One region of the Caballeronia sp. 11_S32 genome, then DNA from elsewhere that is predicted to be linked to it. Evidence: riboswitches for the same ligand, from Rfam matches in the RefSeq annotation. Region 1 holds a riboswitch; the other holds the start of a gene.
The links. A riboswitch is a leader RNA that binds a small molecule or an ion and turns the genes downstream of it on or off. The one in region 1 is predicted to bind glycine.

Region 1 (5,149 bases):
GCAGGTCGACGAGCGGAATCGGCAAGCCGGTCTTGCAGCGCAGGCGCACCTGCTCATCCGTGTCGAGCGCTTCGGAGCCGGGCTTCAGTTGCGCGAGGCTCAGCACCGGACAGGTTTCCGACATGCCGTAGCCGGTGAAGACATCGATGCCGCGATCGAGCGCGGCGCGCGCGAGGCCGTGCGTCAGCGCCCCGCCTCCGATGACGACCTTCCATTTGCTGAAGTCGACGCTCTTCGATTCCGCGCAGCTCAGCAGCATGTGCAGGATCGTGCCGACGCAATGTGAGAACGTCACGCGTTCGTCGCGCAGGAGCCGGACGAGACGATCGGGCGCGTAACGGCCCGGATAGACCTGCTTCACGCCCATTGCCGTGGCGATGTAGGGCATGCCCCATGCGTGCACATGGAACATCGGCGTGAGCGGCATATAGACATCGCCGCGATGGAAGCGCTGCCCGGACTCGGGGCTCGACAGGGCCGCCATCAGCGTGATCGTGTGCAGAACGAGCTGGCGATGCGAGAAATAGACACCCTTGGGCAGTCCCGTCGTGCCCGTGGTGTAGAACGTGGTCGCGCGGGTGTTTTCGTCGAAGTCCGGAAAATCGCAATGGTCCGGACTCGCGGCGAGCATTGCTTCGTATTCGGTGGCGAACGGAATCGAATGCGCGCAGACTTCGCTGCCGGCTTCGTCGATCCAGACGAAGGTTCGCACCGTTTCGAGCTGGTCTCGAATGGCCTCGATGACCGGCAGAAAATCGGTGTGGACGAACAGTATCTCCGCGCCGGCGTGATTGATCGTGTAAGCGATCTCGTCGTGCGAAAGACGCACGTTGACCGTCTGCAGGATGGCGCCCATCATCGGAACCGCGAAATAGCATTCGAGGTAGCGGTGACTGTCCCAGTCCATCACCGCGACGGTGCTGCCGTGCTGCGCGCCGAGCCCTGCGAGGCCATTGGCGAGCCGCGCGATGCGCTCGCGCAGCGTGGCGTAAGTCATCCGCATCGTTCCGCGGTACACGATCTCCTGATCGAGCGCCTGGGTAAATGGCGTGTGCAGCAGTTGCTTGATGAGCAATGGATAGGCGTAGGCCGAAGGCTCGGCGGCCTTCACGTCGTCCCGCATGGGAATCTCCTTTAATCCTGATATGAACCGCGGGAGGGACGTGGATCAATTTTTTTGTTCGTGTGGCGTCCTCCCGGTATGCGAATCTTCGGGGCGAACGCGCGCGCGGACTATCCCCTGAATGGGGGAGCGGGGGAGCGGCGGTGATGGGTTATGCCCGCGACCTTGAAGGGCGAGCGCTTGCGGATACGGTGGCGAAACGAGGTCGAAGCGGGGCATCACCGCACAGACCGGCTCGAGCAACGCCGTCCGTTGACGGAAGCGTGAGCCGTGCATGCTCTCGACGGTTGAATATGCATCGCGTCCAGTTTTGAGACACGTCAATCAGCGAACGACTGCCCTCTATTAGGATGAGCAATTCTGTTCAGATTCTGGAGGTGACATGTCGTTTCCCGAATGGGGGCATTCATACAACGCGCTATACGTGCCGCTGTCGCGATGGGACTGGCAATGCGCTTTGATGCCTGCCGGCGAAGTGAAAACGGAAGGCAGCTTCTGGTCGTCGCGGTCTTTCGAAGAGCGAGAAGAGAAAAGGAAAGGCCGGCAGAAGCAAATCGAGCAGGACAGGGAGGATTTTCAGCGCTTGTTCAGCGTTGACATCGACCGACGCGGAACCGCTGCGTCCTCCGACTTCAGGTATTACGCAGACTTCATACGCGATACCCTGCGGGCGTCGAGCTGGAACATGCCGCTCGATGGCGACGACATCACGCACTTGCTGCGCCGTGCCGTGCGTGATGGCCGTATCGTCCCCGCGATTGATCGCGCATGGCTCGGTGGACAGCGGGTTTTCAAACACTACGCACCGCAGCACTGGCCGCGCTATAGTGGCGGCGTTTCCTTCGCCGCGAGTACCGGCGGAGCGAGTGCGCCAGCGGGCCGATTCACAGGTCCGTTTGCTGCCTCTCGGTATGCGGCGGAGATGGTGCTAAATAACAGGCTCGCCAACGGTAACAGCATATTTGGTGGCAGCAGCAGCGGGGCGATTACTGGCGGTTTCGATTGGTTCGGCGCTACGGAAGCGGTCGCCGGAACCGCGCTCGGCGGCGCGGGTTCGGACGACGACAGCGGAGGCGATGCCACGCTCAGAAAATTCGGTAATACCGACGGTAGCGACGGCGGTTCGTTGCCTGGCGACGCGCAGCCGTTCGAGTATCAGTCGGACAGTATCGACAGCGAAGCGTTCGATGTCGCTGGAACCCATCGCGGCGACATGTATGCTTGCGACATCATTTCAATAGAATGTAAAGGCTCTGTGCTACGCGAATTTCCGAGTCAATATCTCGATTCGACATATAACGATATTCAGACCGACGCACGCGACGGCGTCAAGGATGCACGAAAGGCGCTCAAGCTCCTGAACGATAACCGCTTCAAAAAATAGGAAACGGACAATGTCTCATCCCTTGTTCACCTTGTTGCAAAAACTCGATTCTGCGAGGGTCGCCTATGCGCTCAGCCGCCATAGACCGGAAAGCATCCTCGTCTCAGTGACGGTTGTTGGTCAGCGCATCGAAATCGATGTATTCGACGACGGTCATATGGAAGTGTGTCGTTTCGTTGGTAATGAAGACATCGAGGGCGGCGAGGAATTGATCGATTCGCTCATCGACTTGGCTTCTTAGTAACCGTCGCTCGAATCGAAGGCTGAATTTCCAGCACCGCCATTGCCGCCGCTGCGGCGATTACGCGCGGCCCGCTTGCACGAGACCGCGCGTGCTTCACCTCATGCGGCGCGAGCCAACCCCGCAGCGCACTGTGACGAGTCCAACAAAATGGCATCCGCGATCGACTCCGCCGTCGCTGCCGACAACGTCCACCCGAGATGCCCGTGTCCCGTGTTGTAGTAGACGCCGGCCCGCTTGCCCTGCCCGACGCGCGGCAGCATGCTCGGCAACATCGGACGCAGGCCGGCCCACGGAATCACGCGCGCCGTCGACATCTCCGGGAACAGTTCACGCGTCCACGCGACGAGCGGCGCGATGCGATCGGCCCTGATATCGCGATTGAACCCGTTGATCTCCGCTGTCCCGGCCACGCGAAACCGGTCTGCCCCGAGGCGGCTCGTCACGATCTTCGCCTTGTCGTCGAGCAGGCTCACCCACGGGGCCGCCTGCCGGCTCTTCTCGTCATCCAGGCATACCGTGATCGAATAGCCCTTCACCGGATATACGTTCACATGGTCGCCGAGCATCCGCGCGAACTCGCGGCTTCTCACGCCGGCGCACACGACGATGCGATCGAACGCGCTTTCGGGCGCACCGTCGCCGTCATGCGTCCGGATATGGAAGCGTCCATCGCGCGTCTGGTCGATCGATGCGATCTCCGTGTCGTAGCTGAACTCGACCCCGTGCTTCACGCACGCTTGCGCAAGCCCGCGCGTGAACTTGTGGATGTCGCCGGTCGCATCCGAAGGCGTGAAGAAGCCGCCGTAAAACTCGCCGCGCAATGCCGGCTCGATCCGGCTGATTTCGCCCGCTTCGACCGCATGCCGGTCGAGTCCGCCTTCTCGCAGGAGCTCGTTGACCTTCGCGGCCGAATCGTAGTCCTTTTGGCTTCGATAGACATGCAGAATGCCGCGGCGCTCCAGATCGAAGTCGATATGCTCGCGCTCGGCGATCGCGTACAGATGGTTGCGCGCCGCAAGTGCCAGGCGCACGGTCTCGATGGTGTTTGCGCGGTAGTTCCCGATCTGTCGGAGGAACTCGCCCATCCATGAATACTTGTGCCAGGAAGGCGACGGATTCAGGAGCAAGGGCGCATCGCGCGTGAGCATCCAGCGCAGTCCCTTCACGACGGTGGCCGTGTGATTCCAGACTTCCGCGTTGCTGACGGATAGCTGGCCGCCGTTGGCAAAGGACGTTTCCATCGCCGCATAGCGATGACGTTCGAAAACGGTGACGTCGAAGCCGCGGCGAGCGAGGGCGTAAGCGGTCGTGACGCCGGTGATCCCGGCGCCGATGATGGCGATTCTTGACATGACATGGTCCAGATTGTGTTGAGCATGTGCCGGCTCGACGCGATATGCGTCATGTCCGGCTCCTGCCCCATCTGTCCATGTACCTGAGAGTTTCGATCCTGCCTGGCCGCCCTTGTGTGGCGCCCTGACCGGAAATCCCCTTCGGTGGGCGCAGCGCGCCTCTCTCCAGATCGTTCCTGCGGCGCGGTCCTTGGGCCTGAGAGTTTCCGGGGCGGTTGCTCCGTCGGCGCCGTCATCGTCTGATGACAGTCTCTCCCGCGCTGCATTTGAGAACATCCGCACAATAACGTTACGAATTAACGCGCGCAAGTGCTATTTGCGAGAAGTCCGCGCGTCAGGACCCGGCCGAGGCCGGCCGCAACGCCTCGTGGCACGCCTGCAGATCGGCCATGAATACCTTCAGGATCGATGGCATGGCCGCGCCCCGCCGCGTGATCGCGCAGAACGGCCAGATGCCGCCATAGCGCTCCGCGCAGATCCGGCGCATGTCGCCGCTCTCGACCCAGCGCAGCGCGTAGTGATTGGGCAGAAATCCCACATACGTGCCCGACAGGATGAGGATCGCCTGCGCCTCGACATTGTCGACGGTGGCCGCCGCCTTGCTCGCGCTCAACATGCGCAGATCGTGCTGCTGGAAATAGCCCCGCGCGACGATCCGGCTCTCGGCGATCATCTCCGAGGACACGTCGGCATCGAACGCGCGCCCATAGAGCGGATTGCCCTTGCCGCAATAGAGGCCGTCCGGTTCGACATAAAGCTCGTCGTAGCTCAGGCCCGGCACGTGAATCGGAAAATGGCCGATCGCCACATGGAGCCGGCCGTCCAGCACGCGCTCTTCCAGCTCGGCGGGCGAGCCCACATAGACGTCCACATGCACATCGTGTCCCCGCGACACGAACTTCTGCAGCGCATTCGGCAGCGGCGATGTCTTGTCGGAAACCGTGTTGTCGATGGTCCCGAGGTAGAGCTTTCCCGAAATGTGCTTCTTGAGCGCGTCGGTATCCATGCAGAACGCCTCCACGGCGATCTGCAGCCGCTGCGCCGCT
Region 2 (5,149 bases), on a different contig from region 1:
TGTCGCGGATGACGACCTGCACCGTGTCCCCGACGGCAACAGCGGTCGGGACGCGTGCGAACGCGATCGATTCCTGCATCGACGGCGAAAACGTGCCGCTCGTGATTTCGCCCTCGCCGTGCGGCGTGACGACTTTCTGATGCGCGCGCAGCACGCCGCCCGCCTTGCCGTTTTCCTTGATGAGCACGAGTCCGACGAAATTCGCCTTCGAGCCGTGCGCCTCGAGTGCCGAGCGTCCGACGAAATCGCGCGGCGCTTTCAGATCGACGGTCCATGCGAGGCCGGCGTCGAGCGGCGAGACCTTCTCGTCCATGTCCTGGCCGTAGAGGTTCATGCCGGCTTCGAGGCGCAGCGTGTCGCGCGCGCCGAGGCCCGCGGGCTTCACGCCCACGGCGGCGAGCGCGTTCCACAGCGCTTCCACGTGCGTCGCCGGAACGACGATCTCGAAGCCGTCCTCGCCCGTGTAGCCCGTGCGGGCGAGCATCAGCTCGCCGAATTGCGTCGACGGAAAAACGACCGCATTGAACGGCTTGATGTCCTGCGTTTGCGCACGCGTATCCGGCAGCACTTGCCAGGCTTTTTCGCGCGCATTCGGGCCTTGCACGGCGATGATCGCGAGATCGCGGCGCGGCGTGATGGACAGATTGAATTCGCCTTCGGCATTCAATTGCCCGAACCACGCGATGTCCTTCTCCGCCGTGCCCGCATTCACGACGACGCGAAAGCTCGTCTCGGAGAAGTAGTAAACGATGAGATCGTCGATGACGCCGCCGTCGCCGTTGAGCAGGCACGAGTAGAGCGCCTTGCCCGGCGTCGTGAGCTTGTCGACGTTATTGGCGATTGCGTACTTGAAGAATTCGCGGACGGCTTCGCCCTCGAAATCGACCACGCGCATGTGCGAAACGTCGAACATGCCGGCATCCGTGCGCACGGCGCGGTGCTCGTCGATCTGCGAACCGTAGTTGACGGGCATGTCCCAGCCGCCGAAGTCGACCATGCGCGCGTTGAGCGCGAGGTGAGCGGCGTGCAAGGGCGTGTGTTGAAGAGAAGTCATCGGGGCCTCGGTTCGCGAAACAAAAAAGGCCACGCAGCGCGCTTTTGCCTGCCGAATGCGCCTGCGCTCGCTGCCGTTGCAGCGCGCAAGGTGCATACCGGCTGGCGGTTGCGATGCGTGACCCCTCTGTCCTCGGTACCTGAGAGATTGCGCGAACCGTGCACGGTCGTGCCGCGGTTCATCGCGCGCCCCTTCGGTGGGCAACTGGCTCGTTCGACGAAGCCGCTGCCGCTCTCCAGAGTGCGAGGAAATTGCTTTCCTCGACGCCGTCGGTCCTTTTGCCTGAGAGTTTGCGGGTATGCCCCTTCGGCGGCGCGGCGTCCGCTGTCGTGCTGACAAGCGGCGGCCACGCGCTCTCCCGACGCGTGCGGCAGAATTTACGCGACCGAATTGGGGTTGTCAAACGGATTCGGACCGCAGCGATTGACTGTCCGATCGATCCGTATCGGCTTAGCCGAACGGGCCCGCGCGGCGAAGAATCGAACCGCTTTGTTTCAAATACGGGGAAATTTGCCGCAATCGCGCGCGTATGCTGGACGATTCGTCATCTTTTCCCCAGACCGCATGCCGGCCACCCTCACCATCGATGGCGTCACGTAGTTGGGCGAAAGCGTGTCGGTGCACGGTGGACGCTCCGGAAGCATCCACCGGCGATAGACGTCACTGGCGCGCGAACGGCACGCGCCGCCCTTCGGCGTCGCTCTGAATGGCCAGCTCGATGATCGTCATCGTATCGACCGCGTCCTGCGGCGAGACCGGAAATGGCTTCCTATCCTGAATCGCCGCCGCCAGCGCCCGATAAAACTCGATATATGCGCCGTCCTTCGTGGCGAATTCGTGACGCAGATCGAGGTCGCCATCGACTTCGCGCAGCACGCCCGGCGGGTTCTTCGCGAACTCCGGATTGCCCGGCCGCATGCCCGAACGCAGCTGATCTTCCTGAGTATCGAGCCCGTTCTTCACATAACTGCCGCGCGTGCCATGAATCGCGAAGCGCGGCGGTTCCAGCGCGGCGAGCGCGCTCGCGTGCAGGATCACTTCCTTGTCGCCGTAGCCGAGCACGAGATGCACGTAGTCCGGCGCGTGCGCGTGATCGCGGTGCGCCTTCACGAACGCCGTCACCGTCTGCGGCGCGCCGAAGAGCGTCAGCGCCTGATCGATCAGATGCGGCCCCAGATCGAACAGCAGCCCGCCGCCGCGCTCCGCCTCCTCGCGCCAGCGCTGCGGCACTTTCGGGCGGAAGCGGTCGAAATGCGATTCGTAATGCGTGATGCGCCCGAGCCGCCCGCTTTCGACGAGCGCGCGCACCGTCATGAAATCGCCGTCCCAGCGGCGATTGTGGAACGGCGCGAAGATCAGGCCTTTCTGCTGCGCGAGATCGGCGAGCGTGCGGGCGTCGCGCGCGGAGAGCGTCACCGGCTTGTCGACGACCACGTGCTTTCCCGCCGACAACGCCCGATGCGCGAGATCGAAGTGCGTGTCGTTCGGCGTCGCGATGACGACGCATTCGAGACCGTCGACGGCGAGCAGCGCGTCGAAATCCGCGACAATCTGCGCGTTCGGATAATCGGCCTGCGCGCGCTCGGCCTGGCTCGTCGCGATAGCCGTCACTTCGGCGCGGCCGCAGTGCTCTATGACCGGCGCGTGAAACGTCGCGCCGGCGAGTCCGTACCCCATTACGCCGACTTTCAGTGCTGTGTTCATGCGGGCATCGTCCTGTCGTGAATTCGGTCGGATATTGTGGCACGAACGAGGGCCGGAACCGCGCCGGTTCTATCGTGTTAACATCGCGCTCTCCTCCATGCGCCGGTCCGCCGCGCGCGCCAGATATCCAAGCCCAATACGATGTCCGCAGGTCTCAACGCCGCGCAAAGCGAAGCCGTGCGCTATCTCGACGGTCCCTGTCTCGTGCTCGCCGGCGCGGGCAGCGGCAAGACGCGCGTGATCACGCAGAAGATCGCGCATCTGATCGAAGGACGCGGCTTCGAGCCGAAGCACATCGCCGCGCTCACCTTCACGAACAAGGCCGCGCTCGAAATGCGCGAGCGCACCGGGAAACTGCTCGAAGGCAAGACGCTCACGACGCCCGGCAAGGAAGGCCGCAAGATTCCCGTCAATCAGTTGACGATCTGCACATTCCATTCGCTCGGCGTGCAGATCATGCGGCAGGAAGCGGAGCACGTCGGACTGAAGCCGCAGTTCTCCATCATGGATTCGGACGACTGCTTCGGCATGGTTCAGGAGCAGCTCGGCACGACCGACAAGGGTTTGATCCGCAAGATCCAGTCGATCATTTCGCTGTGGAAGAACGCGATGGTGTCGCCCGATCAGGCCTCCGTGCTCGCGAGCAACGAGGACGAGCATCAGGCGGCGATCGTCTATCGCAGCTATGCGGCCACGCTGCACGCGTATCAGGCGCTCGATTTCGACGATCTGATCCTGCGCCCCGCGCAGCTTTTCGCGGAGAACGAGCAGATTCGCGAGAAGTGGCAGAACCGCCTGCGTTATCTGCTGATCGACGAATATCAGGACACGAACGCGTGCCAGTACGAACTGGTGAAGCTGCTGGCCGGCCCGCGCGCGGCGTTCACCGCCGTGGGCGATGACGATCAGGCGATCTACGGCTGGCGCGGCGCGACCATCGAAAACCTCGCGCAGCTCGGCAAGGATTTCCCGAAGCTGCACGTCATCAAGCTGGAGCAGAACTATCGCTCGACGGTGCGGATTCTGACGGCGGCGAACAACGTCATCGCGAACAATCCGAAGCTGTTCGAGAAAAAGCTGTGGTCCGAGCACGGCATGGGCGACACGATCACCGTCACCGGCTGCAACGACGAGGAGCACGAGGCGGAATCCGTCGTGTTCCGGCTGTCGGCGCACAAGTTCGAGCGGCGCACCCAGTTTCGCGATTACGCGATTCTTTATCGCGGCAACTTTCAGGCGCGCATCTTCGAGCAGGTTTTGCGGCGCGAGCGCATTCCGTATGTGCTGTCGGGCGGGCAGTCGTTCTTCGACAAGGCCGAGATCAAGGACCTCATCGCGTATCTGCGTCTGATTGCGAATCCCGACGACGATCCCGCGTTCATCCGCGCGATCACGACGCCGCGGCGCGGTGTCGGCAACACGACGCTCGAAGCGCTCGGCGCGTTCGCGGGCGCGGCGAAGGTGTCGCTGTTCGAGGCGGTGTTCATGGGCGGCATCGAGGCGCGGCTGTCGGCGCGGCAGGTCGAGCCGCTGCGCACGTTCTGCGAATGGATCCGTCGATTGTCGGACCGCGCCGCGCGCGATCCCGCGACCGAAGTGCTCGACGACATGATGGAAGCCATCCATTACGAGTCGTATCTCTACGACGCGTACGACGAGCGTCAGGCGCAGTCCAAGTGGCAGAACGTGCTCGAGTTCCTCGAATGGCTCAAGCGCAAGGGCACGAAACCGGAGGCCGCGCCCGGAACGGAACAGACCGGCTACGACACCGCCGACGGTTTCGCCGATGAAGGCAAGAACCTGCTCGGCCTGATCCAGACGGTCGCGCTGATGTCGATGCTCGAAGGCAAGGAGGAAGATCCGGACGCGGTGCGGCTGTCGACCGTGCACGCATCGAAGGGGCTGGAGTATCCGCACGTGTTTCTGGTGGGCGTCGAGGAAGGCATCATGCCGCATCGCGGCGGCTCGGACGACGACGCGCCCATCGACGATTCGCGCATCGAGGAAGAGCGCCGGCTGATGTATGTGGCGATCACGCGGGCGCAGCGCAGCCTGCATCTGAACTGGTGCAAGAAGCGCAAACGCGCGCGGGAGACGGTGGTGTGCGAGCCGTCGCGCTTCATCCCCGAGATGCTGCTCGACGATGCGCCGCCGCCGACGAAGGAAGAAGCGCCCTTGTCGCCGAAGGATCGCATGGCGATGCTCAAGGCGATGTTGCAGAAGAGTTGATCTCTTTGCGCTTCAAATAAGAAAACCCTGCGCCACGACGACGCAGGGTTTTTTGTTTCGGCTCGAGCGTTACTTTGCCGCGTTGACCATGTAATCGACGGCCGCCTTCACATCCGCATCCGGTGCGTTCGATCCGCCCTTCGGCGGCATCGCACCCTTGCC

Region 2: another riboswitch for glycine. It lies ahead of gcvT (glycine cleavage system aminomethyltransferase GcvT); the one in region 1 lies ahead of AC1Z32_RS37890 (D-amino acid dehydrogenase).

What each region holds. Positions count from the first base shown of each region.
Region 1 is NZ_JBXOWH010000005.1:729,565-734,713, forward strand. It holds gene AC1Z32_RS37875 (fatty acid--CoA ligase) at 1-1,123, opposite strand, end outside; gene AC1Z32_RS37880 (hypothetical protein) at 1,506-2,507, shown strand; gene AC1Z32_RS37885 (hypothetical protein) at 2,518-2,748, shown strand; gene AC1Z32_RS37890 (D-amino acid dehydrogenase) at 2,850-4,103, opposite strand; glycine riboswitch at 4,173-4,274, opposite strand; glycine riboswitch at 4,278-4,371, opposite strand; gene AC1Z32_RS37895 (LysR family transcriptional regulator) at 4,438-5,149, opposite strand, start outside.
Region 2 is NZ_JBXOWH010000003.1:311,201-316,349, forward strand. It holds gene gcvT (glycine cleavage system aminomethyltransferase GcvT) at 1-1,054, opposite strand, end outside; glycine riboswitch at 1,171-1,303, opposite strand; glycine riboswitch at 1,315-1,425, opposite strand; gene AC1Z32_RS13055 (oxidoreductase) at 1,715-2,758, opposite strand; gene AC1Z32_RS13060 (UvrD-helicase domain-containing protein) at 2,900-4,987, shown strand; gene AC1Z32_RS13065 (c-type cytochrome) at 5,057-5,149, opposite strand, start outside.